DNA from 3 places in the Vibrio crassostreae genome. Region 3 is predicted to be linked to each of the others. Evidence: predicted binding sites of a transcription regulator. Region 3 holds the regulator's gene; each other region holds the start of a gene.
The links. Region 3 encodes MetJ, which represses methionine synthesis genes. Its sites were predicted from a motif close to TTAGACNTNTANANGTCTAA; they were not measured.
Positions count from the first base shown of each region.

Region 1: metN (methionine ABC transporter ATP-binding protein MetN) is a predicted target of MetJ. The motif match lies at 7,979-7,998, and genes of this name have one in related genera.
Region 2: metH (methionine synthase) is a predicted target of MetJ. The motif match lies at 2,361-2,380, and genes of this name have one in related genera.

Region 1 is NZ_AP025476.1:2,719,962-2,730,042, forward strand. It holds gene OC193_RS12095 (winged helix-turn-helix domain-containing protein) at 1-1,213, shown strand, start outside; gene OC193_RS12100 (hypothetical protein) at 1,359-2,267, shown strand; gene treC (alpha,alpha-phosphotrehalase) at 2,414-4,099, opposite strand; gene treB (PTS trehalose transporter subunit IIBC) at 4,241-5,665, opposite strand; gene treR (trehalose operon repressor TreR) at 5,871-6,815, opposite strand; gene OC193_RS12120 (MliC family protein) at 6,904-7,239, opposite strand; gene gmhB (D-glycero-beta-D-manno-heptose 1,7-bisphosphate 7-phosphatase) at 7,303-7,887, opposite strand; gene metN (methionine ABC transporter ATP-binding protein MetN) at 8,095-9,129, shown strand; gene OC193_RS12135 (methionine ABC transporter permease) at 9,119-9,802, shown strand; gene OC193_RS12140 (MetQ/NlpA family lipoprotein) at 9,884-10,081, shown strand, end outside.
Region 2 is NZ_AP025476.1:334,492-344,572, forward strand. It holds tRNA gene OC193_RS01675 (tRNA-Trp) at 1-56, shown strand, start outside; gene OC193_RS01680 (cation:proton antiporter) at 979-2,259, opposite strand; gene metH (methionine synthase) at 2,429-6,106, shown strand; gene lysC (lysine-sensitive aspartokinase 3) at 6,222-7,589, opposite strand; lysine riboswitch at 7,698-7,875, opposite strand; gene OC193_RS01695 (pyridoxal-phosphate-dependent aminotransferase family protein) at 8,052-9,191, shown strand; gene OC193_RS01700 (PglL family O-oligosaccharyltransferase) at 9,296-10,081, opposite strand, start outside.
Region 3 is NZ_AP025476.1:3,203,050-3,213,130, forward strand. It holds gene OC193_RS14440 (bifunctional aspartate kinase/homoserine dehydrogenase II) at 1-80, opposite strand, end outside; gene OC193_RS14445 (O-succinylhomoserine (thiol)-lyase) at 83-1,264, opposite strand; gene metJ (met regulon transcriptional regulator MetJ) at 1,473-1,793, shown strand; gene OC193_RS14455 (malic enzyme-like NAD(P)-binding protein) at 1,959-3,248, opposite strand; gene rpmE (50S ribosomal protein L31) at 3,583-3,801, opposite strand; gene priA (primosomal protein N') at 4,133-6,334, shown strand; gene cytR (DNA-binding transcriptional regulator CytR) at 6,575-7,579, shown strand; gene OC193_RS14475 (SPOR domain-containing protein) at 7,702-8,241, shown strand; gene hslV (ATP-dependent protease subunit HslV) at 8,465-9,013, shown strand; gene hslU (HslU--HslV peptidase ATPase subunit) at 9,072-10,081, shown strand, end outside.

The sequences.
Region 1 (10,081 bases), 480 kb from region 3:
GATCTTGGTTACTTACCCACGCAAAGGGTACTTCCTTAACCCTAGCTCTGTGAGTTTGGCTAATGCACAGCCCGAACCTCTTGAGTTCACCGAGCAACCTAAAGCGAGTAAAAAGACATCACCGTTTAATCTTTTGTTACTGTCACTCTCTGTTGTGCTGCTGATAAGCACTGCGACTTTAGGTTATATGTTTTGGCACTCTTCAAACCAAGCCTCTGAGCTTGAACGCACACAAAGGCTGATTCCTAAGGTCGAGCTATTACTGAACCGTATCGATGCCATTGGAGACAATGCAAGAACGCATCGCAAAGCCGTAAAAGCGCTGCTGCTTCAACAACAAATTGAATACGCTTATACCGACTTAGCGAATCAAGATGCACCAAGTTACTTCGTAGACCCAATAGACAGCACGCCCTTCTTTCCGGGTGCCAAAAACATGCGCACCAGTGACTACCTGCTCAATATTCAATTGAAAGATCAGGAAGTTGATACACGTCTTGCGGCTAAAGTCAGCCTTATTTACCCAAGTTCAGGGAAACTTGCTTTCCGCGGTGTCTATTCAATAGCGGTAGATAACCTCAGTGAAGACTTGATGGAGATAAATAGAGAGCTAGCGAACTACTTCGCTTTGCCTGCTCCGCTATCACCAGAGTGGTCTGTCAGTGGTAAAGAACTGAGCCGCTTACTTGACGGGCAAACAATAAAACTTGATAGCGTCCAATTCAACGTGATGACCTCGACCTTGCTTGCTCGACAACTGGCACTGTTTGAAACTGACCACCAGCGACTGATCAGTTTCACTAGCCTTGTGCAAACACGCTTTAAGTTGATTCCCGACGAGCTCAAACTCTGGCTTGGAATTATTCACTTCAAGTTAAGAGACCTGCAAACCGCCAAGGAATTCCTAACCAACACGGCGGGCAATTCGACCATCGAGAACGCACTGGTCTATATGATGATTTCCCATATTGCTTACAAGCAAGGAGACATGGATAAGTTTCGCCTCAACTACATGGAATCCTTGGTCGCGTTATTACGAGTGGTTCCTTCAGAAGAGTTGTTTGCTCGCTTATCCAAACCGGAGTCAAAATCGACCTGTCTCCAGCCTTGGAAAAATCTAAAATTGAGCATCAAAGAGCCACTTATCATTAAGCAATGGGAAAACCTGATGCTTAACTACTGCACGAATGTCGGTCATCAACTTTCCGAATAAATAAATATAAAATACTTAAAAACAAAAACTTAAATATAAATTAAGATCTTATGTATCTTCATTTTTTGCCCTCTTAACTCTCTCACCAATAGCATTCCTAAAAACATCAGGCCGCTCTAGGTCAACTATATTAGGAATGCTCAACATGAAAAAATCCATGACGCTGCTTGCGACTTCTCTCTTTGCTCTTTATGGCTGTGGCGGCGGAGGTGGCTCTTCTTCTGGTTCAACAGATGGTAATAAAGGTCCAAGCAATCAGGTGGATTACCCAATTGCGAGCTCTGTATTTGCCCCTAAACCAGAAACAACATTGAGCTACTCATTTACCAAAGATGGTCAGACTGAAGGCGTGATGACAATGAACTTCACTCCTTTAAGCGGTGAACTCATCATTGCAGGGTTAGAAGAGGAGACAGGCAATGAAGCAGTAGTTCAAGTTATCAATGACCTAATCAACTACGGCATCACCGAATTTTATGTTTCTGAAGACATCATGACGAGTGTTGAAGGTACAGAAGAAGACGGCAGCATTTATTTTGCAGGCCCTGACCGCGGTCTACACGAAGTCACCAATGCCTACTTTATTGGTAGCCAATACATCACAACCGTTATGCACAGCAGCCCTCTTTTCCGTTTAAAAGGTGCTGACGTAAAAGAGAGTAACCCAATCATTGATATCAGTGAGGCAACCGTTTCATTGCAAGTAACGTTAGATGGGGAAGCTGTCTCGAATATGTTGAGTGACTTTGAGGATCACCAGTGGGTGCAATCCCTGCCCACTGATGCTTCATGCCAAGTTACTTGGCAGCAAGAAATTAATGAAACAGGTGTACGTAAGAGTTTCACTGTTTCGGGTAAATCCATCGAAGCTGCGAATCTTACGGAAAAAAACACTTACTACATTGGATGTAATGGTATGGATTCAGCAGAGTTTGGCACATCATCAGAGCGCTGGTTCAACCCTAGCATCGGCTTAATTGAACAGATTGAATTGATGTCTGTAGAGCAATCTACGATCGAAGAATCAGCAGCGGTACTGACTTCGATTAGTTAGCCTTGACTTAGATTCACTGAACCTGAGCGTAACTGCTAACTAACCACAAACAATAAAAAAGGCTTTGGGGAGCGCTCCAAAGCCTTTGTAAAAGCCTAAATCTTTAGGGGGACGTAAGAATTAGGTTTGTTAAAATAGAAACAAGGTTAATCTTCAATCAAAAGAATGCGCGTCTCATAAGGTCGTAGTACTTGATGATGAGACTTAACTGAGCTCTCGCTCACATGATAGTTGGACAACAGGCTCTTAGCCTTCATCATCTCAAAACGCTCAGGTAAAACGCATTCCGCTTCTTCACCGTAGTAGTTGTTAATACAAACCAAAGTCTGGTTATCACTTTCGCGAGAATACGCAAATACCGACGGGTGCTCAGGCAATAGATCTTGATAGTTGCCATGAGTAATCACTGGCACTTCTTTACGCAACTCAATCAAGCTCTTGTAGAAGTAAAATACAGAGTCTTTATCTTCCAATGCTTGTTCGGCGTTAATCTCAGTGTAGTTATTAGCAACATCCAACCATGGCTGTGATTGTGAAAAGCCTGCGTAAGTTTCATTGTTCCATTGCATAGGCGTACGAGAGTTATCACGAGATTTCTGCGCTAAAATCGCCATCATATCTTGATGAGCCACACCATCACGGTTAACCATGATGTCGTACATGTTGGTGCTCTCTACATCACGATACTGGCTGATCTCGGTGTAACCAGGGTTAGTCATGCCAATCTCTTCACCTTGATAAATATAAGGCGTGCCTTGCATCATGTGTACAGACGCAGCCAGCATCTTCGCCGACTCAACACGATACTGCTGATCATCACCTAAGCGGCTCACCACTCGCGGTTGGTCGTGGTTACACCAGAACAATGCGCCCCACCCTTTGCCGTTCAAGCCTGTTTGCCAATGATTGAAGATCGACTTGAGCTGTAAGAAATCAAACGGCGCATTAGTCCACTTCTCACCATTGGTGTAATCGACCTTAAGGTGATGGAAGTTAAACACCATTGATAGCTCGCTGTTATCAACATTTGAGTATTGCTGACAATGCTCCAACGTAGTTGAAGACATCTCACCTACAGTCACGCTGCCGTATTTCTGGAATACTGCTTCGCTGATCTCTTTCAGGTATTCGTGTATACGTGGGCCATCAGTGTAAAAACGACGACCATCACCGATATCATCGTTAGGAAAATCTTGTTGTTTCGAAATAAGGTTGATCACATCCAAGCGGAAACCATCAACGCCCTTCTCTGCCCAAAAGCTGATAACGTCCTTCACTTCTTCGCGTACAACTGGGTTCTCCCAGTTGAGGTCAGCCTGTTCTTTGGCGAATAAGTGTAGGAAGTATTGCCCAGTCGCCTCATCTAGTTCCCAAGCATTACCACCGAACTTAGACTGCCAGTTAGTTGGTGCTTGGCCATCTACTGGGTCTTTCCAGATGTAGTAGTCGCGGTATGGGCTGTTTTTGTCACCCAATGCCGACTGAAACCACGCATGTTCTGTTGAAGTGTGGTTTACCACGATGTCCATCACGATACGAATACCACGTTGGTGCGCTTCAGCCAGCAATAAGTCGAAGTCTTCCATGGTGCCGAATTGCGGGTTAATCGCGTAGTAATCTGAAATATCGTAGCCGTTATCGATCATTGGGGAAGCGTAAACTGGGGTTAACCAAATTGCATCCACACTCAAGTGTTTAAGATAATCCAGTTTTGAAATGATCCCTTTGATATCGCCAGTACCTTTACTGCCACTATCACAAAAGCTCTTTGGGTAGATTTGATAGATGGTTGCGGTTTTCCACCAACTTTCATCATGCTCAGTCATCGCCATCTCTAACACTCACTTACCAGAAAATATAAAATAAAAATCACCATGTGAATCATGGTCGAATAGCCGTTATAACTAAAAGAAATAGCTATAACTAAGAGAAAAAGCGATGGCTCACTTTGAAGCCATCGCTTATTTAATGCATTACGCGTTGGCGGTTTCTAGCTCGCCTTTCATCTGTGCTCGTTTATAGAAGAACAGTGTTAACGTGACGGGTAGTACAATCGCCACCAGCATCGCAATTAAGTAAACAGACCAATATTGCGGTTGAATCGATAAGATGCCCGGCAAGCCACCAACACCGATACCATTCGCCATCACACCTGCACTACCACAGATTGCAGCCGCTGCAGCACTGCCGATCATTGCGCTCAGCATTGGGAATTTGTATTTAAGGTTGATGCCGTACATCGCTGGCTCTGTTACACCTAAGTAAGCAGAGATTGCTGCTGGAACCGAGATGTCTCGTTCACCTTCGCGTTTACTTAAGATGATGATGCCAACAACCGCTGAAGCTTGTGCGATATTTGATAGCGCAATCAAAGGCCAGATTGGCGTGCCGCCTAAGTCTTGCATCAATTGTAGGTCGACTGCGTTGGTTGTGTGGTGAATACCCGTAATAACCAAAGGTGCGTATAGGAAGCCAAATACCACTGAACCAAGAATCGCAAAGTCACCCGTCATTGCTGCTTTAGCCGCGAATGCTACGCCATCACCTAACATACGGCCAAATGGACCAATGAAAGCGTGAGCTAAAATCACAGACAAAATAATCGATACAAATGGCACGACAACAAGGTACAGATAAGAAGGTACAATACGCTTAAGGTTAGTCTCAATGAACGCCAGAGCCACACCCGCTAGCATCGCAGGGATCACCTGTGCTTGATAACCGACTTTCTCAATCACGAACAAGCCAAAGTCCCACACCTCAGGTACCGATTTACCTATCATGTAAGCGTTCATCAATTGCGGGGAAACCAAGGTCACACCGAGCGTGATACCCAAAATAGGGGTTCCGCCAAGCTTCTTAACCGTCGCCCAACACACACCAACCGGTAGGAAGAAGAAAATCGCTTCGCCAATCAGCCATAAGAAAGAGTGAACAGTTGCCCAGAATTGGCTGATTTCAACGAGGGTTTTGCCGTCGAACATGCGAATGTCGCCAATCACATTACGGAAACCAAGAATCAGACCACCAGTAATGATGGCAGGCAGCAGTGGTACGAAAATTTCGGCTAAATGGGAGATACCACGCTCAAGGAAGTTCATGTTCTGACGAGCAGCTAGCTTAGACTCATCTTTTGATGACGCCTCTTTACCCGTTTGCTCAATCAGAAGTGCGTACACTTCATCAACTTCAGTGCCAATCACGACTTGGAATTGGCCTGCGTTAGTAAAGCAGCCTTTTACCAGCTTCAGCTTTTCTAGTTCTGCTTTATTCGCTTGTTCTGTATCGTTCAATACAAAACGCAGTCGAGTCAGACAATGGCTGACACTCGCAATATTTTCTTTGCCACCGACTAACTCGATAAGACGCGCAACGTCTTGCTTCGCTATCTTACTCATACTACCCCACCCTGGTTTCATTCAATTACTCATCTAAACCATACAGTGATAACCACTCAAGATTCAGATCTATGGGAACATTCCCAATCACAGTTATTATAATGCCCGCATGAATGATAAATTAAAATGGGAACAGTCCCATTAATTGAAAGAGATCACACTCTAATTTTAATCTAAGCGGTTCAATTTCGCTTAATTGAGTGGATTATAGAATCGGAGATTGAGTGTGATGAGAGATCTCTGAATTGCCTAAAAGCTGAGAGATCAATAGATTAGCCGCCAACTTACCTGCAGATTGATAGCCTGGATCAATACTAAATACGCGAGGGAACAAGAAAGAGAGAAGATCATTGCCACCAACGCCTGTTACAACCACATCTTCACGTTGTAATTCTTGTAGACGCTTGATCACGCCAAGAGCCAATGTGTCACTAGCACAAACAAGTGCTTGAGTTGTAGGAGTCAGTACCTCATCCACCAGCTGATAAGCGCTTTCATGATGAAGTTGGCCAGTGCGATAGTTCGCAATCACTCCAGTGCTTTCACACCAATCGAGGTAAGCCTTAAGACGCAACTCACCGGTTGATTTATCGCTAGGATCAACACCAATAAAACCGACATCGAAGATACCCTGATCCGATAGATGCGCTAACGCACTATTGATCACCTGTTGGTTATCGTAGTTAATCGACGTTACGTTCTCGGTATCCAGAGCGATAACAACGGCTTTGTGTTCCCACGCTTCGATCGCTGGAATGTCACAGTCCGTAAAGCCAAACACAATAATGCCATCAACGTTACGACGCTTAAGAACCTGAAGATGCTCGTTGGCTTTATCTCTATCGAGTTGGCTTTCCATGATCACCACGTCGTAATCCGCTCGATACAACTCAGCTAGCATGGTGCTAACGGCTTTGTTTTCAGAGGGAGAATCTAAACGAGAGATGATCACGCCGATGACTTTTTGACTGCCACCACGCATTGATTGCGCAGACTTTGAAGGCGTGTACCCAGATTCTTGAATTACTCTTTCCACCCTTTCACGGGTTTCAGGTTTCACTTTTGGATCATTGGTCAGAACGCGAGATACGGTTGACTTACCAACACCGGACAGCTTAGCAATATCGAGAATAGTGAGTTTTTTGCTCATAAAAAGTCTAACGTTAAAGGGAAGAGAAAAAAAGTGAGGGTAGATCCCCTCACTTAACTGTTTGTAAATCTTAGGAGTTAACTATGACTTACTTTCGACAATTTTTATAGACGACACGACCAAGTTCTAGACGTGCGTTGTCACCTTTGGTACGTAAAGTGACGCTATTGATCAGTTCAGAGGTTCCATCATCTAAGATGTACTTCGTTCCTGAACCTGCCGCTATTTGAGTGAGGCGATATTCATTCTCTGGCAAACGTAATACCGCTTTTTCATTACCAAGGTAAGCGACCTTAAATGAAGCGTCAGACTCACATTGATAAGTCACGAATTGATCGTCCGATACTGCACCATCAGGCGCTGCGGATTTAGAACACCCGAATAACGCTACCGTACATAGAGATGCTATCAACAATGCTTTCATGCTACGTTCCTCATCTTTATATAGTGAACAACACTTATATCTAAGTGAAAGAGACTTAGTGTCTTAACCTTTTAAGAAAGCAGGTACATCTTTAATGCTATCAAGTACCACACTAGCTAGCGCTTCACCCTTTTCAGTGATTGGCTTACCGGTTCTTACCAGTACTTTTGTGCCAACACCTGCCGCTTCTGCAGCCATCATGTCTTCCGCTTTATCGCCGATCATGACCGAGTTAGCCATATCAATCTTCAGAAAGTCACGAGCAGAAATGAACATACCTGGCTTTGGTTTACGACATTCACAATCTTGCTTGTAGTCACCAATACCGTGTTCAGCGTGGTGCGGGCAGTAATAGATGCCATCAAGCTCAACGCCGTTATCGACAAAGTTCCAATCCATCCACTGCGTTAAAGAAAGAAAACGGTCTTCACTAAACATGCCGCGAGCAATACCAGATTGGTTGGTCACTAGCACCAATAAATAACCCATATCTTTAAACGCTTTCGCCGCTTCAAACACACCATCGATGTATTCAAAGTCATGCTCATCATGTACGTAGCCGTGATCAATGTTAATCACACCATCACGATCTAAAAAAACAGCAGGTTTAGACAAAATTTTGTTCTCTATCAACTCTCTATTAATCATTAATTATTACACGCTTTATTTGCTTCATCACTATCTATTTAGTTTTGCGTTCGTTAACGATTTGTTTCTAGCTTATCAATACAATCGACGTTTAGCCGTCTAGACGTAAAAATATCTATTGACTTAGATCATAGAACACCATAGCATCGTCTGTAAATCGAGCGAGCTATCGACATATTATTCTGTTCTACCTGCACGGGTTTCTCTATGATTAAAGTGAATCAAGTCAACAAGGTTTTTTATCAAGGCACTAAAGAAATCAATGCCTTAATTGATATCAACCTCCACATTCCTCAAGGTCAAATCTTTGGAGTCATCGGCTCTTCAGGTGCAGGCAAAAGTACCCTAATTCGCTGTGTAAATATGTTGGAAGCCCCGACTTCAGGTGAAGTGATTGTTGACGGTATCGACCTGACAAAACTCAGCAAATCTGAACTTAGCGAAGCGCGCCGTAACATCGGCATGATATTCCAACACTTCAACCTGCTGTCTTCTCGTACTGTATTTAACAATGTAGCACTGCCTTTAGAACTTGCTGGTAAAGATAAAGCGATTATTGAAGCGAAAGTGAGTGAGTTACTTGAACTCGTTGGCTTGGCTGATAAGCGTGACACTTACCCTGCCAACCTAAGTGGCGGTCAAAAACAGCGTGTTGCGATTGCTCGTGCCCTGGCCTCTGATCCGAAAGTACTGCTGTGTGATGAAGCGACCAGCGCATTGGATCCTGCGACTACCCAATCGATTCTTGAGCTACTGCGTGAAATCAACCGCAAGCTGAACATCACGATCCTGCTTATTACGCACGAGATGGATGTGGTTAAGAGCATTTGTCACGAAGTGGCGATCATCGGCGGTGGTGAATTGGTAGAGAAAGGCACAGTTGGTGACATCTTTGCTCACCCTAAAACTGAGCTTGCGCATCAATTCATTCGTTCAACGCTGGATCTGACGATTCCCGAAGATTACCAAGCACGCTTGCAACAGACTCGTGTAAACAGCAGCTACCCGCTGGTACGCCTTGAGTTTACTGGTGCTACGGTTGATGCTCCGTTGATGACGCAGATTGCACGCAAATTCAATATCGATGTCAGCATCCTAAGCTCTGACCTTGATTACGCCGGCGGTGTGAAGTTCGGCATGATGGTTGCTGAACTGTTCGGTAATGAAGCAGATGATAATGCTGCTATCCAATTCCTACGCGATAACAATGTAAAAGTAGAGGTGCTTGGTTATGTCCTTTAGTTTCAACGAGATTGCTGACTGGATCAGCCTTAACGGTAACCTTCTATTAGGCGCAACAGGCGAAACACTTTACATGGTTGCTGTCGCAGGCATTGTAGGCTTCGCTGTCGGTATTCCACTAGGCGTGATTCTACACACGACTAAAAAAGGTGGCCTGTTAGAGAACACCAAAGTAAACAAGATTCTAGGTGCGATTGTGAACGTCGGTCGTTCAGTGCCTTTCTTAGTGTTGATGGTTGCGATTATCCCACTGACTAAGATGCTGATTGGTACCTTCATCGGTACAACAGCAGCGATTGTTCCACTGACAATTGGCGCTATCCCATTCGTAGCTCGACTTATCGAAAGTGCACTACTTGAAGTACCAACAGGTCTAGTAGAAGCAGCTCAATCGATGGGCGCAACACCAACACAAATCATCAATAAGGTTCTGCTTCCTGAAGCACTACCGACTATTATCAACTCAGTAACGATTACGCTAGTGACGCTGGTGAGCTACTCGGCAATGGCAGGTACTGTAGGCGGTGGTGGTCTAGGTGATGTCGCGATTCGTTACGGATTCCACCGTTACGATGTGACCATCATGGCTGTAACGGTAGTGATGTTGATTGTGCTTGTACAAATTATTCAATCAATCGGTGATTCATTAGTTCGCCGCGTTGACCACAGATAAAGACTCAGCGTTTAAACGCAAACTATCTAAGACAAGAGTCGTCTGAACCAAATTAAATAGATTTATTAAAAGGAGATTATTATGAAATTTAGCCTTAAAGGTTTACTTACTATCGCAGCAGCAGCATCAGCGCTAGTACTAGCAGGTTGTGGTGATAAAGAAGTGGATACTTCTAAAGTAAAAGTTGGCGTAATGGCAGGTGCTGAAGCGCAAGTTGCTGAAGTTGCAGCTAAAGTAGCAAAAGAGCAGTACGGCCTAGACGTTGAACTGGTTACTTTT
Region 2 (10,081 bases), 610 kb from region 3:
AGAGCAGCGGATTCCAAATCCGCGTGTTGGGAGTTCGAATCTCTCCACCCCTGCCATATACGAAGCCTCAGCAGAAATGCTGAGGCTTTTTTACATCTGTTGCTTCTACGAAGCAATGTTGGGAGCTGGATCGCCAGCCCGGTCTAATCTCCGGAGTGCCGGCCCAGTCCACCCCTGTCATATTTAAGGCTCTAGCAGAAATGCTAGAGCCTTTTTGCTTTCTGAATCTAAGATACGCTATTAGTAAGCCGCGGATTCCCCGAATTACTAAAATAGAGGATGCAGGGATTTCGAATCTCTCTACCCCGCCATATCAAAGCCTCAGTAGAAATGCTGGGGCTTGTTTACGTCTGTTGCTTTGCCAGCTAGCTCGAATCTCCGGAGGGACTCAAGTCCACCCCAGGCTAGACTGCGCGTCCCGTAGAAATGCTAGAGCCTTTATTATTCCTGTCATCTTTAGAAGTTACACTGGAAGTACCAAGTGCTCCTTTAGCTATCTCTATCTACTCAACCTCTTGAACTCCTGCTTAGTACAGCCTTGTCGAATATAAAGACTTAGTTCAAAACCAGAGCTTTCTGATCAACACTCATTTTGTTCTGCAGTTTTGCTAATTAATAACTAGCGATATTAACGCTATTTAAGCGAGACGTTGAGTCCTGTTGTTTTTGTTTCCAGATGAAAGGTGAAGCCTTTCATCTGGCACTTATACAATCTTGTGAGTGGTTTATTGGGTAGACTCGCGACTGCGAATAGGAACTAGGCTGAACTTCCTGAAAGAGTTCTGGCCAAATCTAGTGTTTACCCTACATTGAGATTTTTGATTACTCCAATATCAGTACATCAAATGTCCTAGATACGATCGATGTGCTACATATACCTTTAGCTAGAGCTTCAGTGAGAAAATTGGTAAGTCTGACTTTCATCAGGTATAAAAAAGGCTACCTAAATTAGGCAGCCTAGTTTGATTTTTTTAGATGTTAGCCGAGCTCTTTCTCAGCTTGCTTCGCTTTTTCTATCATAGGAGTGATCGTCGAGCCTTGAACGAGAATCGAGAACACTACTACGGCATAGGTCATAACAAGGATTATCTCTTTAACATCTATTGCCTTATCTTCTATTACCCAGATACCTGAAGGGATTGAAAGTGCCATCGCTAGAGCTAGACCACCACGCAAGCCACCCCAAGTTAGAATCTTAATCGACCATGGGTTGTAAGTTCTAAAGCGTTTAAATCCGATGTAAGACAAGAAAACACTCAAGTAGCGTGCACTCAATACTAGAGGGACTGCGAATGCCATTAAGATCCAGTCTTCTTGGTGGAATTTGAATAGCAGCATCGACATACCAATTAATAGGAATAATACGCCGTTTAAGAATTCATCTATTAATTCCCAGAAATGATCTAGGTGATCTTCACTCTCTTTTGAGAATCCGATAAAGCGAGTCCAGTTACCAATCATGATACCTGATACCACCATTGCTAATGGTCCTGATACATGTAGAACTTCAGCAAACGCATAACCAGCAGTTGGGATACCGATGGTCAATAGTAACTCCATCGAGTGGTCATCGGTGTTGCTGATTAGGTAGTGGAATACGAGACCTAAAACAAAACCGTAGACAATGCCGCCAATCGCCTCTTGAACGAATAACATGGTGACACTACCGACAGTCGGTGCTTCTGTACCGAATGCGATAGTAAATAAGGTTACGAAGATAACCAAACCAAAACCATCGTTAAATAGAGACTCTCCCTCGATTTGAGTAGAGATTCGTCTTGGCGCATCGAGTTTCTTTACGATGGCTAGCACAGCAATGGGATCGGTAGGGGAGATTAGAGAGCCAAACAGTAGGCAGTAAATTAGATCAAATTGAATACCGATGAACTGGCAGAACCCGTACAGCACAAAACCGATAAAGAATGTTGAAAACAGCGTTGCACCTAATGCGAGTACTGTTATTTCCCACTTCTGGTCTTTTAGGTTTGGTAATTTAATCCCCAAACCACCGGCAAAGAGCAAGAACCCCAAGATTCCCTTAAGTAAGAAATCTTCAAAGTTGATACTGGCAACGGTTTCTGAGGCGATGTCAGCCAATTGGAACCAATTGTTTTGTCCCGCAATGATAATCAATAGAGATAACATCATTGAGCCAGCTGTGATGGCGATGGTTGTCTGCATTTTACCAATTTTGGTATTCACGAAAGCAATAAGCATGGCTGCAGCGGACAAGAAGCATAAGGTGTAATAGACCGACATTGGGATTCCAACATGTAACAAAGTATGAATATGAATTTTCGTTGTCTCATGCTCAAATAGCAAACATTTTTTTGTCATGAGTCGGTAATCAATTTCCTTTTTTAGACGTCTAGACTCCTTTTTAATGTGTGATAGGATGGACGGATAATTAAAGGAATGAGGTTGTACCGTGGGAAGTAATGTAAGGCAAAAGATTGACGCTCTGTTGAAGCAACGAATTTTACTGATTGATGGTGGCATGGGCACCATGATTCAGGATTATAAATTGGAAGAGCAAGACTATCGTGGTGAACGCTTTGCTAATTGGCACAGTGACTTAAAGGGCAACAATGACCTTTTAGTTCTTACACAGCCTAAGCTTATCAAAGATATCCATTCAGAATACTTGGAAGCTGGGGCTGACATCCTCGAAACCAATACCTTTAACGCTACAACCATCGCTATGGCCGACTATGATATGGAAAGCCTTAGTGAAGAAATTAACTTTTCTGCTGCCAAGCTTGCTCGTGAAGCGGCTGATGAATGGACCGCAAAGACCCCAGAAAAGCCTCGCTTCGTCGCGGGTGTATTAGGTCCAACTAACCGAACTTGTTCTATCTCGCCTGATGTAAACGATCCAGGTTATCGAAATGTTAGCTTTGACGAGTTAGTTGAAGCTTATTCTGAGTCGACTCGAGCGCTTATTAAGGGCGGTTCAGACTTAATTCTTATCGAAACTATCTTCGATACGTTGAACGCGAAAGCGTGTGCTTTTGCGGTTGAATCCGTTTTCGAAGAAGTGGGCATTACTCTACCTGTTATGATCTCCGGTACCATTACTGATGCTTCAGGTCGTACGCTTTCAGGTCAGACGACAGAAGCATTCTACAACGCACTTCGTCATGTAAAACCTATCTCATTTGGATTGAACTGTGCATTAGGTCCTGATGAACTGCGAGAGTACGTTGGTGAGATGTCTCGCATCTCAGAATGTAACGTTTCCGCTCACCCTAATGCAGGTTTGCCTAACGCATTTGGTGAGTATGACCTTTCGCCTGAAGATATGGCTGAGCACGTTAAGGAATGGGCTGAAAGTGGCTTCTTGAACCTAATTGGTGGCTGTTGTGGTACTACTCCAGAGCATATCCGCCAAATGGCTGAGGCAGTTGAAGGTGTAACGCCGCGTCAATTGCCGGATTTACCTGTTTCTTGCCGTCTTTCGGGACTAGAGCCACTGACGATAGCTAAAGAATCTTTGTTCGTGAACGTGGGTGAGCGTACTAACGTTACCGGTTCTGCCCGCTTTAAGCGCCTTATTAAGGAAGAGCTTTACGACGAAGCCTTGAGTGTTGCTCGAGAGCAAGTTGAGAACGGTGCTCAAATTATCGATATCAACATGGATGAAGGGATGCTAGACGCTGAGGCGTGTATGGTTAAATTCCTTAATCTATGTGCGTCAGAACCAGAAATCTCGAAAGTGCCAGTCATGGTCGACTCTTCTAAGTGGGAAGTTATCGAAGCTGGTCTGAAATGTATTCAAGGCAAAGGTATCGTTAACTCAATCTCTCTAAAAGAAGGCAAAGAGAAGTTTGTTGAGCAAGCCAAATTAGTTCGTCGTTATGGTGCAGCTGTCATTGTGATGGCGTTCGATGAAGTCGGGCAGGCTGATACTCGAGAGCGTAAAGTCGAGATCTGTACCAATGCCTACAACATTCTTGTTGATGAGGTTGGCTTCCCACCTGAAGACATTATTTTTGACCCGAACATCTTCGCGGTTGCTACTGGTATTGATGAACATAACAACTATGCGGTCGATTTCATCGAAGCTGTAGGGGATATTAAGCGTGATCTCCCTCATGCGATGATCTCTGGTGGTGTATCGAACGTGTCGTTCTCATTCCGCGGTAACAATTACGTTCGTGAGGCAATCCACGCAGTATTCCTATATCACTGTTTTAAAAATGGTATGGATATGGGTATCGTAAACGCTGGTCAGCTGGAAATTTACGATAATGTTCCAGAAGATCTGCGTGATGCTGTTGAAGATGTTGTATTGAACCGTCGTGATGATTCGACTGAACGATTGCTTGATATGGCGACCGAATACCTAGAGCGTGCTGTCGGTAAGGTTGAAGATAAATCTGCTCTAGAATGGAGAACTTGGCCTGTAGAGAAGCGCTTAGAGCACTCTTTGGTTAAAGGTATCACCGATTTTATCGTTGAAGATACCGAAGAAGCTCGCGTTAATGCCTCTCGCCCTATCGAGGTGATTGAAGGCCCTCTAATGGACGGCATGAACGTTGTCGGTGACCTATTTGGTGAAGGTAAGATGTTCTTACCACAGGTTGTAAAGTCTGCGCGTGTTATGAAACAAGCGGTTGCCCACCTAGAACCATTCATCAATGCATCGAAAGAAGTGGGCGCAACTAACGGTAAGATTCTATTAGCGACCGTTAAAGGTGACGTACACGATATTGGTAAGAATATCGTTGGCGTGGTTTTACAGTGTAATAACTACGAGATCATCGATTTAGGCGTAATGGTTTCTTGTGAGAAGATTCTCAAGGTCGCAAAAGAAGAGAATGTCGACATTATTGGCCTGTCTGGACTGATTACACCGTCTCTTGATGAAATGGTACACGTTGCCAAAGAGATGGAAAGACAAGGTTTTAAGCTTCCTCTATTGATCGGCGGCGCAACTACATCTAAAGCGCACACTGCGGTCAAGATTGAACAAAATTATTCAGAACCTGTTGTATACGTAAATAATGCCTCGCGCGCTGTAGGTGTGTGTACTTCACTACTTTCTGATGAATTGAAGCCCGCTTTCGTTGAGAAGCTAGATATCGACTATGATCGCGTTCGAGACCAGCACAATCGTAAGAAGCCGCGCACTAAGCCTGTCACACTTGAAAGAGCTCGTGCCAATAAAGTCGCTATCGATTGGGATGCGTATACTCCACCGGCACCGGCTAAACCGGGAGTTCACATCTTCAATGATTTTGATGTGGCGACTTTGCGCCAGTACATCGATTGGACTCCATTCTTTATGACGTGGTCTTTGGTTGGTAAGTACCCTGCGATTCTTGAACATGAAGAAGTGGGTGAAGAAGCAAAACGTTTATTTAAAGATGCTAACGATCTACTGGATCGCGTAGAGAAAGAGAAGTTACTTGAAGCTCGTGGTATGTGTGCCATGTTCCCAGCGAACAGCGTTGGTGATGATATTGAAGTGTATACCGATGAGTCTCGTACTGAAGTTCTAAAGGTTCTACATAACCTTCGTCAACAAACCGAAAAGCCTAAAGGGTTTAACTATTGTCTGTCTGATTACATTGCGCCAAAAGAGAGCGGTAAAGCGGACTGGATTGGTGGTTTTGCGGTGACCGGCGGTATTGGTGAGCGAGAACTGGCTGATGAATACAAAGCGAAAGGTGATGACTACAACGCAATCATGATTCAAGCGGTTGCTGACCGATTGGCTGAAGCGTTCGCGGAGTATCTGCATAAAGAAGTGAGAAAGGACATTTGGGGTTACTCGCCAGATGAGGACTTGTCTAACGACGATTTGATTCGAGAGAAATACCAAGGTATCCGTCCTGCTCCAGGTTATCCTGCTTGTCCAGAGCACACAGAGAAAGGCACATTGTGGGAGTTGATGGACGTTGAGAAGGCCATCGATATGTCACTGACGTCTAGCTACGCGATGTGGCCAGGTGCTTCAGTATCAGGGATGTACTTCTCACACCCTGATGCTCGATACTTTGCGATAGCCCAGATTCAACAGGATCAAGTAGATAGCTATGCCGACCGTAAAGGCTGGGACATGTTAGAAGCCGAGAAGTGGTTAGGTCCAAACATTAACTAGTTTGAATCTATAACGAGCTTTGATTCGTAAAGTTAAAAAGAGAAAGGGTTGCTGAATGGCAACCCTTTTTGTATTTGTGATTTAGTTATTTATCTGTCGATGATAAACGGACTTTCTATTCAAATAACTCTTGGTGCAGTTTTTGAATCGCCAACTTAGAAACAGATTCATCTAGCAAGAAACACAGGTTGTGTGGGCTTGCTCCGTAACAAATCATGCGTAGGTTGAAATCTTCAAGAGTGCCGAATACCTGCTTCGCATAGCCCTTGCTTTCGCTCATGTTGTTACCAATAAGCGCAACAAGGCATAGGTCGTGCTCAATATCGACAGAACACAGCTCTTCAAGCTCAAGACGAGCGGCTTCAGGTAACTCAGGAGCACCACCTGAAGTGTCTGTTTGATCGAGAGTCAGTGACACACTGATCTCTGAGGTGGTGATAAGATCGACCGAGATCTTATGTTTAGCAAGGATCTCGAATACCTTTGCCAAGAAGCCATAGGCATGGAACATGTTAGCGCTGCGGAGTGTAACCATAGTTTGGTTGCAGCGTAGGGCAAGCGCTCTAAATAGAGGGGAGCTTTCAACCTCTTGACGAATCCAAGTTCCACCGAGCTCTGGTGCTTTAGAAGATCCAACAAATACCGGGATTTGGTGGCGCAGTGCAGGTACTAGAGTTGATGGGTGTAAGATCTTCGCACCAAAGTTTGCCATTTCCGATGCTTCACTAAAGCTGATCTCTGGGATAGGAGAAGCTTTAGGTGCAATACGAGGATCAGTGGTGTAGATACCCGGAACATCCGTCCAGATTTCTAAACCAATCGCCTGTACAGATTCGGCAATCAATGCTGCTGAGTAATCACTGCCACCGCGGCCTAAAGTCGTGGTGTTGCCTTCACTATCAGCGCCGATAAAACCTTGAGTAACGACAACTTGCTGTTGGCAAAGTGGCATAAGTTTCTCTTGCGCTAGAGCGGAAATATCTTCGAGTTGAGGTTCTGCTTTGCCGAAGTCATCATTAGTGCGCATCACTTCTCTGATATCAAAGCGAACTGCAGGTGTGCCTCGTTCACGAATGATCTGAGCCAAGATGTGTGTCGACATCAACTCGCCACATGCGACAAGGTGATCAGTTAGTTTAGTACTGGTTTGAAATGATGCCGCTTCTGCTGCGCTCGCAATGTCATCAAGAATGCTGTGAACTTCTTTTTCGATGCTGACTGAGTCTGCCAGTTGGCCAAGAATTGCGTTATGAATGTCCGCTAATTGAGCCATCAATTCCTGACGACGAGCTTTATCTTGAACGCCATTCGCCAGTTCAACGAGCAAATTGGTCACACCAGAACACGCAGAACTTACGACTAACTTGGTATTTGAGTTGTTTTCAATAATGGCAGCACAACGGCTCATTGCTTCAAAGTTGGCAACACTTGTCCCACCAAACTTAGCGACATTAAAAGAACCAGCTACATTAGATGCACTCACGATATATCTCCCACGACTTCCTAAAATAAAATTACGGTTGGGTAATCCAACGTCCGATGTTTTTCGAAGAGAGTTTTAGAGCAAAAAGAGAGGAATTATTAGAATAGTAACCTCAGAAGCTCTTCACCATATAGAAATGGCGACAGTTGACGGGATTCAGCCCGCTCAACCGATAATAAAGGTCCTGCATCCTTTTATTATCTCGGCACTGCTCCCCATAAATGTTTTGTATTGGAAATGCGGTTCCACAAAACACCTGCCTGGGCAGTGCTCCTCTTCTGCTAGATAGCCATTTCATTGAACGTGTTTGCGGTAACAATGTCAATCCGTAACTTGAGATAATTGAAAAATAATTTTAACAATTATGTGACAGTGGTTTGACCTCAATACTTATGGCTAATTGCTGAGGTAATCAATTTGCTTTAGGGTGGATTGTTCACAACATTAACGTAAGGGATGTACATGTCTAATTTAACACTCACTACTGCTATCGATAGCTTTTATCCACCACACCGAACGTTAATGGGACCAGGTCCTTCTGATATCTCACCTCAGGTACTGCAGGCTCTAAGCCGTCCGACGATTGGTCACTTAGATCCGCTTTTTATTGCGATGATGGATGAGCTTAAACAGCTTCTTAAATACGCTTTTCAGACTGAAAACGAATTTACGATTGCCGTTTCTGCACCGGGCAGTGCGGGTATGGAGACCTGTTTTGTTAACTTGATTGAGCCTGGTGAAAAGGTGATTGTTTGTCGTAACGGTGTCTTCGGTGAGCGTATGCGAGAAAACGTGGTGCGCTGTGGTGGCGAAGCGATCCTTGTTGATGATGAGTGGGGCAAGCCCGTATCCGTTGAAAAAGTAGAACAAGCATTAGCGCAAAATCCAGATGCTGTTGCGGTTGCTTTTGTGCATGCAGAGACATCAACCGGAGCGCTATCTGATGCTCAAGCTATCTCAGCTATCGCTCGTCAGTTTGATGCGTTAACGATTGTTGATGCAGTGACATCACTAGGTGGTGTGCCATTGCTGGTTGATGAGTGGCAGCTTGATGCGGTTTATTCTGGAAGCCAAAAGTGTTTGTCTTGTGTGCCGGGTCTATCTCCGGTGACTTTCTCTCAGCGTGCCGTTGATAAAATGAAATCGCGCCAGTCACCTGTGCAAAGTTGGTTCTTAGATCAAAGCCTAGTATTAGGTTATTGGAGCGGTGAAGGTAAGCGTAGTTATCACCATACTGCACCCGTAAATAGCCTCTATGCACTGCATGAGTCGCTGGTTTTGTTGAAAAATGAAGGCTTAGATAATGCGTGGTCTCGTCATCATGCGATGCACCAGGAGCTTAAAGAAGGCGTAGAAGCTCTAGGGTTAAAGTTTGTGGTTGATGAAGAGAGTCGCCTGCCGCAGCTGAACGCACTTTATTTCCCTGAAGGAATTGATGAAGCTAAGATCAGAACGCAGCTTTTAGAAGAATACAATCTTGAAATCGGTGCAGGGCTGGGCTCTTTGGCTGGTAAGGCATGGCGTATCGGCCTGATGGGTTACGGCGCTCGTAAAGAGAATGTCGCGTTGTGCCTAAAAGCGCTAAAAGATGTTTTGCAGTAGCTGCAATGAACTGAAATTAAAAAGAAAAGCGCCCGAGAGATCGGGCGCTTTTTTGTGTCTAACCGAAAGGTCAAAAATGGTGCTTCAGTTCCGAATTCTAAACATCACTCAGCAGATGAAACGGTATCTTCTGCTTGTGACACTTTCTTATACTGAACCTTTGAAAAGTCTCTATCTGGGAACAAGAAGCTTGCTTCACTACGAATTTGTTCCGCCTTGCTGTGATCCCCCAATCCTTGATAAGCAAGAATAAGGTTGCTGTAAAAAGCCGGCCTAGGCTTACTCTTGATGATCTCTAACGACCAGTCGATATAAGGCTGGATAAGGCTAGGGTCTGCTTTATAGAGACCAATATTAAGGTATGTGCTGTATATGTCCCAATCATAGCGATCTTTCCAGACTACGGGGTTGGTTACTTGCTTAAGAATGTCTGGGTTTTTAGGCTTAGACAGCTCAAACTTAGTCAGGACATAGTTGGTATGCAGAGCGCTCAACATATAAAAACTGACCAAGATAGGTATTACTAAGCTCGATACTCGAAACAAGGTTTTATTGATGATACTGAACGGCTGTTGATAGTGTCGGGAAGAGCGTTGATCGACCCAGTAAATCAATATAATGAATGTTATCCAGTGAATCGCCGAGTGGTAAAAAGGATACTCAAGTTGAGAGTGCAAAAGGATTGGGATGAATAACGCGAGCAGGGCTAGACGCGTTCCCTTTGCAGAACTTGCTATGCGTGACATAACCAATATTGCAGCAATCAAGATTCCGATGATTGGTACTATGCCCCCTTCAACTCCCCAAAGCAGGAACTCATTGTGAGGGTGATCCATTGAAGGAAGGCCGGGATGATAGTTCGAGTTGAGTTGATGTTGGCGAGCCGTATA
Region 3 (10,081 bases):
ATGTTGACCACGCGTTGGTAACACTCAGGATTCGCTAAGCTGCTACCACCAAATTTATGTAGCTGGCGAAAGGTTGCCATTATTAACCCTCCCCTTCAGCGATAAAGCCTTGTGTTTTTTCAAACGCTTGCTTGAGGTCATCAATCAAGTCTTCAGCATCTTCAAGGCCAACAGAAAGACGCAGTAACTGTTGAGAAACACCGGCTTCTGCCAGTGCTTCTTCGCCCATCGCACGGTGAGTCATCGACGCAGGGTGGCAGATTAAGCTTTCCACACCGCCCAGTGATTCCGCCAAAGAGAATAGATCTAACTTATCAACAAAGTATTTAAGCGCTTCAAATGAACCTGCAAACTCAAAGCTCAGCATTGAACCAAAGCCAGACTGCTGCTTCTTCGCGATATCATGACCCGGATGTTCAGGAAGGCTTGGGTGATAAATAGTGCCAACGAGATCTTGCTGCTGCAGAGACGCCAGAATTTCACGTGAACTCTCTTCGTGAACTCGCATACGCGCACCTAACGTACGAATACCACGTAGAGTCATGTAGCTATCAAATGGTGTGCCGGTCGCACCAATACAGTTGCCCCACCATGCTAGCTCTTCAGCGTGCTCTTCAGTTTTTGTAACTACAACGCCACCAATAACATCCGAGTGTCCGTTGATGTACTTAGTGGTTGAGTGAATAACAAAATCCGCACCCAGCTCTAAAGGCTTTTGGAACACAGGAGTCAAAAACGTGTTGTCGACAGCAACCAGAGCACCAACCTCTTTCGCTTTACGACAAGTTTCTGCAATATCCACTACACGAACCAAAGGGTTCGATGGTGTTTCAATTAAGATCAACTTTGGCTTAAGCGCGATCGCCGCATCCAGCGCCGCTTGATCCGATTGATCAACAAACAGAACTTTGAAGTCACCTTTTAGCGAGCGAGTGTTAAACAGACGATAAGTACCGCCGTAGCAGTCGTGTGGTGCGATAATAAGATCATCGCCGCCTAAGAAAGCAGAAATCCATAAGTTAAGCGCCGAAGTACCACAGTTAGTGACCACCGCGCCTTTGCCCGATTCAAGCTCAAACAGTGCCGTTTCTAGTAAACCACGGTTTGGGTTACCAGAACGGGTGTAATCGTACTTTGGCACTTCACCAAAAGCGGGAAACCCATAGTTAGTCGAAAGATAAATAGGTGGGACAACGGCATGGTGTTGCGTGTCTGACTCGATACCAGTACGTACTGCGATTGTTGCTGGCTTCCGGCTGCTCATAGGTGCTTCCTTACAAGTTTTGCGTCTGAGAATCACAGCTGCTTGTCGGCATTTTGCGGCTGTGTTAGATATATGTTATTCACTTTACTTTCATAAACGTGAGACGTCAACACTTCTAGACGTCTATATGTCTTTGCTTATGGCGGTAAATCCCGCTAAAATCACCACTATTAATTTATTCTAACAACTAAAGTGATGAAGGTACGCAATGGCCGACTGGAATGGTGAATACATAAGCCCATATGCTGAGCATGGAAAGAAAAGCGAACAAGTAAAGAAGATTACAGTTTCTATCCCTCTAAAAGTGTTAAAGGTTCTAACTGACGAGCGTACTCGCCGCCAGATTAACAACCTACGCCATGCAACAAACAGTGAGCTACTGTGCGAAGCCTTTCTACATGCGTACACAGGCCAACCACTACCAACGGATGAAGACCTTCGTAAAGACCGCCCAGACGATATTCCTGCTGAAGTGAAAAAGCTGATGACAGAGATGGGTATCGAGTTCGAAGCGTTTGACGAAGAATAAAAACAACTCAGTCACTGCCTTCATTATTGATTCGCTCTAGCTGAACCTTATTTATCACATCGCGCATTATTTTTATGACTGCGCTGTGAATGATAGACATAAAAAAACCGACTCCCAATGAGTCGGTTTTTTATTATTCTTTTGCGCTCAATTGAGCAGCAGCTACTACGCCATGTAGTTAGCAGGCATTTCGATACGAGCAACGCCAGATTCAACAGCCGCTTCTGCTACTGCTTTTGCTACGCGAGGAAGTAGACGTGGGTCCATTGGCTTAGGAATAATGTAGCCTTTACCAAATTCCAGTGCAGTTTCACCCGCCGCTGCCAGTACTTCAGCCGGAACTTCTTCTTTCGCCAGTTCACGAATCGCTTTAACCGCTGCCAGCTTCATTTCGTCATTGATTTCGCTTGCACGCACGTCTAGTGCACCACGGAAAATGAATGGGAAACAAAGTACGTTGTTTACTTGGTTAGGGTAATCACTGCGGCCTGTACCCATGATAAGGTCAGAACGAACTTCGTGAGCAAGCTCTGGCTTGATCTCTGGATCTGGGTTTGAACATGCAAACACAACTGGCTTATCAGCCATTAGCGTTAGTGCTTCAGCTGGAAGCAGGTTAGGACCTGATACGCCCAAGAACAGGTCAGCGCCTTCGATAACATCTTCAAGCGTACGCTTATCTGTGTTGTTAGCGAACAGCTCTTTGTATTCGTTTAGGTCGTCACGACGAGTGTGGATCACACCTTTACGGTCAAGCATGTAGATCTTCTCACGCTGAGCGCCACACTTAATCAGTAGTTCCATACACGCAACCGCTGCTGCGCCAGCACCTAGACAAACGATCTTACACTCTTCTAGCTTCTTACCTTGAAGCTCGATCGCGTTAAGCATACCTGCTGCTGTTACAATCGCAGTACCGTGTTGGTCATCGTGGAATACTGGTACATCACAACGCTCAATCAGACGACGTTCAATCTCAAAACAGTCTGGTGCTTTGATGTCTTCCAGGTTAATACCGCCGAATGTATCTGCAATATTCGCAACCGTATCAACGAACTCATCGATTGTGCGGTGTTTTACTTCAATATCGATAGAATCTAAACCAGCAAAACGCTTAAACAGTAGCGCTTTACCTTCCATTACAGGTTTAGAAGCAATAGGACCAAGGTTACCTAGGCCAAGAATCGCTGTACCGTTAGAGATAACAGCAACCATGTTGCCCTTACCTGTGTACTTATAGACGTTATCAACGTTCTGTGCGATCTCGCGAACAGGCTCAGCCACACCAGGGCTGTATGCAAGTGCTAGGTCTTCTGCAGAGTTTGCAGGCTTCGTCAGTTCTACGGCAATTTTGCCTGGAATCGGGAACTCATGATAATCAAGAGCTTGCTGACGGAATTGTTCTTGAGGCGATAATTCTTGAGAGGATTGAGCTTGGCTGCTGTCTTCAGACATAGGTGTAGGTTCCTAGGATATTATTATTTGGGGGATCTTGTTCATGTTAATGGATGTACTTCAAAGTTCCTAGGTGGTTGGAGCCTCTGTCTCATTAAAAAACGAGATTTCACTACTAATAAGACCAGTGAGCAGTTGAAATTACTGTCGCTTGTTGAACTTTCGAGCTGAATTTTGGTGAAGAGAGATTCGCAAGGAATTGCCCTGCAATAGAAAGGTAGGCACCTTAATCGTTGGGCGGGATTGAAGCTTGAATGAAAATCAGTGCTTTCTTAAATTTCAGGCAACAAAAAAGGACACCGAAGTGTCCTTTTTCATGTCTAAATAGCGAGAATTACTTCTTGCTAGAAAGAGCACCGAAACGCTTGTTGAAGCGATCAACACGGCCGCCAGTATCTACGATACGTTGCTTACCAGTGTAGAACGGGTGACATTTGTCACATACGTCTAGGTGGATAGATTCTTTTGCAAGAGTTGAGTTGAACTCAAATGTGTTGCCGCAAGAACAAGTTGCAGTAACTGCTTTGTATTCTGGGTGGATTCCAGCTTTCATGGGATAACCTCAAGTAGGCCGTGTCGCTATACGATTCTAAGCCGCACACCACACGTAGTTTAAAAAAGAAATAAAGACACCGCATCGACACAAAAGAGTGATGAAGCCATACCTTTAAGGCGCAGTATAGTAATGAATCTATAAGGCAGGATCAACTGATTTGATACATTTTTCACCAATTCTCTCTTTATTTCCTTTATCGGCCTGAGATTTCGAGCTGTCGTTGTCTGTATACGTTAACTCGCCGCCTTCATCCAAACTGCTTCTCGAATTTAACCGCCTTATCCTTTAGACTGTTCGCTCTCGTCAATTCAGATAAAGCCGTCCCTTTATGCGTCCAATGATTGCCCGCGTGGCACTGCCTGTTCCACTCGACAAGCAGTTCGATTACAAGATTCCTAGCCACCTATTTCCTATTATTGGTGGACGAGTCTCTGTGCCTTTTGGACGACAAACCTTAACCGGTATTGTAACGGCTCTGGTTAACGAATCTGAATTCGAGCTCGATAAGCTCAAACCCATTAAAGCCCTATTAGACAATCAGCCTGTTTGGCCGGAATCTGTCTATTCACTGTTAATGTGGTGCAGTCAATTTTATCAGTACCCTCTTGGCGAAACCTTTGCTAACGCCCTTCCGAGTGCTCTAAGAAAAGGCAAAGCCGCCGACTTCGCAACGCTGGTTGAGTGGCAGTTAACGCCATCAGGCAAAGACCAACTGATGCAAGGTTTTGGTCGCGCAGTCAAACAAGCCAAAGTGATGCACATGCTTGAGCAAGGCCCCGTTCCCCATCAAGAGTTCATTGATGAAGAAGTTGGCAGCGCCGTACTCAAGACACTAGAAGAGAAAGGCTGGATTGAATCGGTAGAGAAAAAGCCGAAGCGTCAGCCGTGGCCAGTTGATCTTGAAAACGACCAAGACAAACCTAAGCTCAATGCTGAACAAGCCATCGCGATTGCGACCGTAAATAGCCAAACCGACTTTGGTTGTTTCCTGTTAGAAGGCGTCACTGGCTCAGGTAAGACCGAGGTTTACCTGAATATGATTAAGCCGATTCTCGATCAAGGTAAACAAGCGTTAGTACTCGTGCCTGAGATTGGCCTCACCCCTCAAACGATTAACCGCTTTAAGCGACGCTTTAATGTGCCTGTTGAGGTTATCCACTCGGGTTTAAACGATTCTGAGCGACTGAATGCTTGGTTATCGGCACGCGATAAAATAGCGGGCATCGTGATTGGTACCCGTTCAGCTCTGTTCACGCCGTTTGCTGATCTAGGCATTATCATTGTCGACGAAGAACACGATGCTTCTTATAAACAGCAAGACAGCCTTCGCTACCACGCTCGTGATGTGGCGATCATGCGTGCTCATAAAGCGCAGATCCCGGTTGTGTTAGGCTCGGCGACTCCGGCCTTTGAAACACTGCACAACGCTCAGATCGGTAAATACAGTTATCTCACCCTTACTTCACGTGCGGGTGTCGCACTGCCGACCACCAATAAGGTATTGGATGTTAAAGGTGAATATCTAGAAAGTGGCTTGTCTGCGTCGTTGATTGCAGAGATGCAAAGACACCTCAAAGCAGGCAACCAAGTGATGCTGTTCCTCAATCGCCGCGGGTTTTCTCCCGCATTGATGTGTCACGATTGTGGTTGGACTGCCGAGTGTAAACGTTGTGATGCTTACTATACCTATCACCAATACAGTAATGAGATGCGCTGCCACCACTGTGGTTCTCAGCAGCATATCGTGCACAATTGCCAAGGTTGTGGGTCTGCGAACTTAGTGACAGTGGGTGTCGGTACCGAGCAGTTAGAGGCTCAGCTTAGCCAACTATTCCCTGAATACAAAACCATTCGTATTGACCGCGACAGCACCCGCCGTAAAGGCAGCTTAGAAAGCGCACTCGAGTCGATTCGTAAGGGTGAATTCCAAATTCTTATCGGCACGCAGATGCTTGCTAAGGGTCATCATTTCCCTGATGTGACACTTGTGGCGTTATTGGATGTCGATGGCTCTTTATATAGCAGTGACTTCCGAGCGTCTGAACGTCTTGCCCAGCTATTCATCCAAGTAGCGGGACGCGCAGGACGAGCAAGCAAACCCGGTGAGGTGATCTTACAGACTCACCACCCAGAACATGGGTTGCTGCAAGCTTTGCTGCATAAAGACTACAACCACTTTGCTCAGACGGCGCTGGCAGAACGTAAGCAGGCAATGTTACCGCCTTATACCTTTATGACTCTGTTTAGAGCAGAAGCCAATGACACTCGCTTGGTGGAAGAGTTCTTGCGTCAGGTTCGTCACACATTGGAATCGCACCCGCTGTTTGATCAATATTGTATGGTGCTAGGACCAACCCCAGCCCCATTAGCAAAACGAGCAGGCAAATCGCGCTGGCAGTTAATCTTACAGACTCAAACTCGCTCGTTAATGCAGAAGCTATTAATGAGCGCTAAGCCGGCAATTAATATGTTACCCGCCGCGAAAAAAGTTCGTTGGTCACTCGACATAGAGCCGCAAGATCTGAGCTAAACCCCTTCGGGTTAAAACTAATGATAAGTTTGTTCACAAATATTTCATATTTCTCGTGAGCAAGTTCACACGAGTCATGTGATTTTTGTTAATCTAGCCGTAACTTTACACGGATTAAACGAATAAAATATTGCAATAAAAAAAGTGTTAGCAACACTTTCATAATATCTATTCGATTACATTTATTATTCACGCCTTAGATACTTAGGCGACAAAGGAACTTAAAAGAGGGTTTAATTTATGGCGACAATGAAGGATGTTGCCCAGCTAGCAGGCGTCTCAACAGCCACGGTATCACGTGCATTGATGAACCCTGAGAAAGTCTCAGTTTCGACTCGTAAACGAGTGGAAACAGCAGTACTTGAAGCTGGATACTCACCCAATACATTAGCTAGAAACTTACGTCGCAACGAATCAAAAACCATCATCACTATCGTTCCTGATATCTGTGACCCTTATTTCGCCGAGATCATTCGTGGTATCGAAGATGCCGCAGTAGAAAATGACTACCTTGTCTTACTGGGTGATAGCGGCCAACAAAAGAAGCGTGAGTCTTCGTTTGTTAACTTAGTTTTCACCAAACAAGCTGACGGTATGCTATTGCTTGGCACTGACCATCCATTTGACGTCAGTAAGTCTGAACAAAAGAACTTACCACCAATGGTGATGGCGTGTGAGTTTGCCCCTGAACTTGAACTTCCTACCGTACACATCGATAACCTGACCTCTGCATTTGAAGCCGTGAACTACCTAGCCCAGTTAGGTCATAAGCGTATCGCTCAAATATCAGGGCCAGTATCGGCAACGCTGTGTAAGTTCCGCCAACAAGGCTATCAACAAGCGCTGCGTCGCGCTGGAGTATCAATGAACCCTGCCTATAGCACTGTCGGCGACTTTACTTTTGAAGCCGGTGCTCAAGCGGTTCGTCAATTGTTGGCACTTCCTGAACAGCCTACAGCTATCTTCTGTCATAACGACGCGATGGCCATTGGCGCGATTCAAGAAGCGAAGAAGCTGGGCTTACGCGTTCCTCAAGACCTATCGATTGTCGGCTTTGATGACATCCAATTCGCTCAATACTGCGATCCACCGCTAACTACCATTTCTCAGCCTCGCTATGAGATTGGACGCCAAGCGATGTTGATGATGCTTGATCTACTGAAAGGCAACGATGTGCAAGCAGGTTCTCGTCTGCTTGAAGCTAAATTAGTGGTTCGAGGCAGTACAGCACCACCTCGAATGTAACCTTCAAAAATACCCTTACAAATCTGCGGCACATTTTGATGTGCCGCTTCCATTTCTGCACTATTATCCTCGCGCAATCTGGATTACCATGAGGGCAGAATCAGCAACTATTGAAATGTCTTGTGGCTAATAGAGATTATGTAAAGCGCGGTCGTGGTACGAAAAAGCCGACCAAAAAACAAGCCCCTCGCCGTAAACCTTGGCGCAGTGGTCTTTTGGCGATCCTCCTTGCCGGTGGTTTTGGTTACGGACTTTACCTATTGAGTAATGATCCTGAGCCGCCAGCACCTGCTCCTGTGGTAACCAAACCAAAACCTAAGCCAAAACCAGCGAAAGTGATTCCGCCGCCTCCTGAAGAGAAATGGGACTACGTTGAAACGCTGCCAAGCCGCGAAATCGAAGTGAAAGCCAAAGAGCAAGAGATCTCGAAGATCCCTTACATCATGCAGTGTGGCGCTTACAAAACCTCGTCGCAGGCAGAAGCTCGTAAGTTGGATATTGCCTTCCAAGGTATCTCGAGTGAGATCCGCAAGAAAGATGGCAGTAGCTGGTACCGTGTGGTTCTAGGTCCATACAAGTTGAAGCGTGACGCAGAGCGAGATCGCCATAAGCTGCAACGAGCGAAAATCGAACCTTGTGCTATTTGGAAAGACACCGAGTAATTTAGATTCAGCGGCAGTCTCGGTCTTAGTAAAAGCCGAAAACCAAACACCGAAAGCCTCCCACTGTGGAGGTTTTCTTTTATCCCCTCCCCTTTAACCAAATTTCCTTACAACTTCCGCCGATAAGTTTGCACGACATCACTCACCCTTCCTTGAATTATCCGAGCGCCATCCTCATATACTTTTTATACCCAAAGATAAGAAATATTAAGAGGCCCTACTCGTGACTACCATTGTATCTGTACGTCGTAATAATAAAGTCGTCATCGCGGGTGATGGACAAGTATCTCTAGGCAACACTGTAATGAAGGGCAATGCCCGTAAAGTACGTCGCCTATACAACAACAAAGTACTGGCAGGTTTTGCTGGCGGTACCGCTGATGCTTTCACGCTATTCGAAAAATTTGAAAGCAAGCTGCAAATGCACCAAGGTCACCTAACCAAAGCTGCCGTTGAGCTGGCGAAGGATTGGCGTAGCGACCGTGCTCTACGTAAGTTAGAAGCACTGTTAGCAGTAGCGGATGAGACCGCTTCACTGATCATCACAGGTAACGGTGACGTCGTTCAACCTGAGAACGACCTGATTGCGATCGGTTCGGGCGGTAACTTCGCTCAAGCAGCAGCTACTGCACTATTAGAAAATACTGATTTAGATGCGCGTGAAATCGCAGAAAAGTCGCTGAACATTGCGGGCGACATCTGTGTCTTCACCAACCATCACCACACTATTGAAGAACTAGAAAGCACCGTTGAGCTGCCAAAGCCAGAGTAACGACCGCTTCCATCAATAACGTTGTATTCAACAGTGATTAAAGAATTAAGGAAAAACCATGTCTGAGATGACTCCTCGCGAAATTGTTCACGAACTCAATCGCCACATTATCGGCCAAGACAACGCTAAGCGTTCAGTAGCTATCGCTCTGCGTAACCGCTGGCGTCGTATGCAGCTTGAAGAAAGCCTGCGTGTTGAAGTATCACCAAAGAACATCCTAATGATTGGCCCAACAGGTGTCGGTAAAACTGAAATTGCTCGCCGCCTAGCGAAATTAGCAAACGCGCCTTTCATCAAGGTAGAAGCGACTAAGTTCACCGAAGTTGGCTACGTTGGTAAAGAAGTTGAGACAATCATCCGTGATCTAACGGACGTTGCAATCAAGATGACACACCAACAAGCGATGGAGAAAGTACAGTACCGCGCTGAAGAACAAGCTGAAGAACGCATTCTTGATGCCCTTCTACCACCAGCACGTGATGCTTGGGGTCAGAACGAGCAATCAACAGAAGACACCACCTCTTCAAACACTCGCCAGATTTTCCGCAAGAAACTGCGTGAAGGTAAGTTAGACGACAAAGAGATCGAAGTTGATGTAGCCGCGCCGCAAATGGGCGTTGAAATCATGTCACCTCCAGGCATGGAAGAGATGACAAACCAGCTGCAAGGCATGTTCCAAAACCTAGCAGGCGACACCAAGAAAAAGCGTAAGATGAAAATCAAAGACGCATTCAAAGCACTGACGGAAGAAGAAGCTTCAAAGCTTGTGAACCAAGAAGAGCTAAAAGAGAACGCGATCTTCAACGCTGAAAACAACGGCATCGTATTCATCGATGAGATCGACAAAATCTGTAAGCGTGGCGACAGCTCAGGCCCAGACGTATCTCGCGAAGGTGTTCAGCGTGACCTACTGCCTCTTATCGAAGGCAGCACAGTATCAACCAAGCACGGCATGGTTAAAACTGACCACATCTTGTTTATCACATCAGGCGCATTCCAAGTGGCTAAGCCATCTGACCTGATCCCTGAGCTACAAGGTCGTCTACCAATCCGCGTAGAACTTGAAGC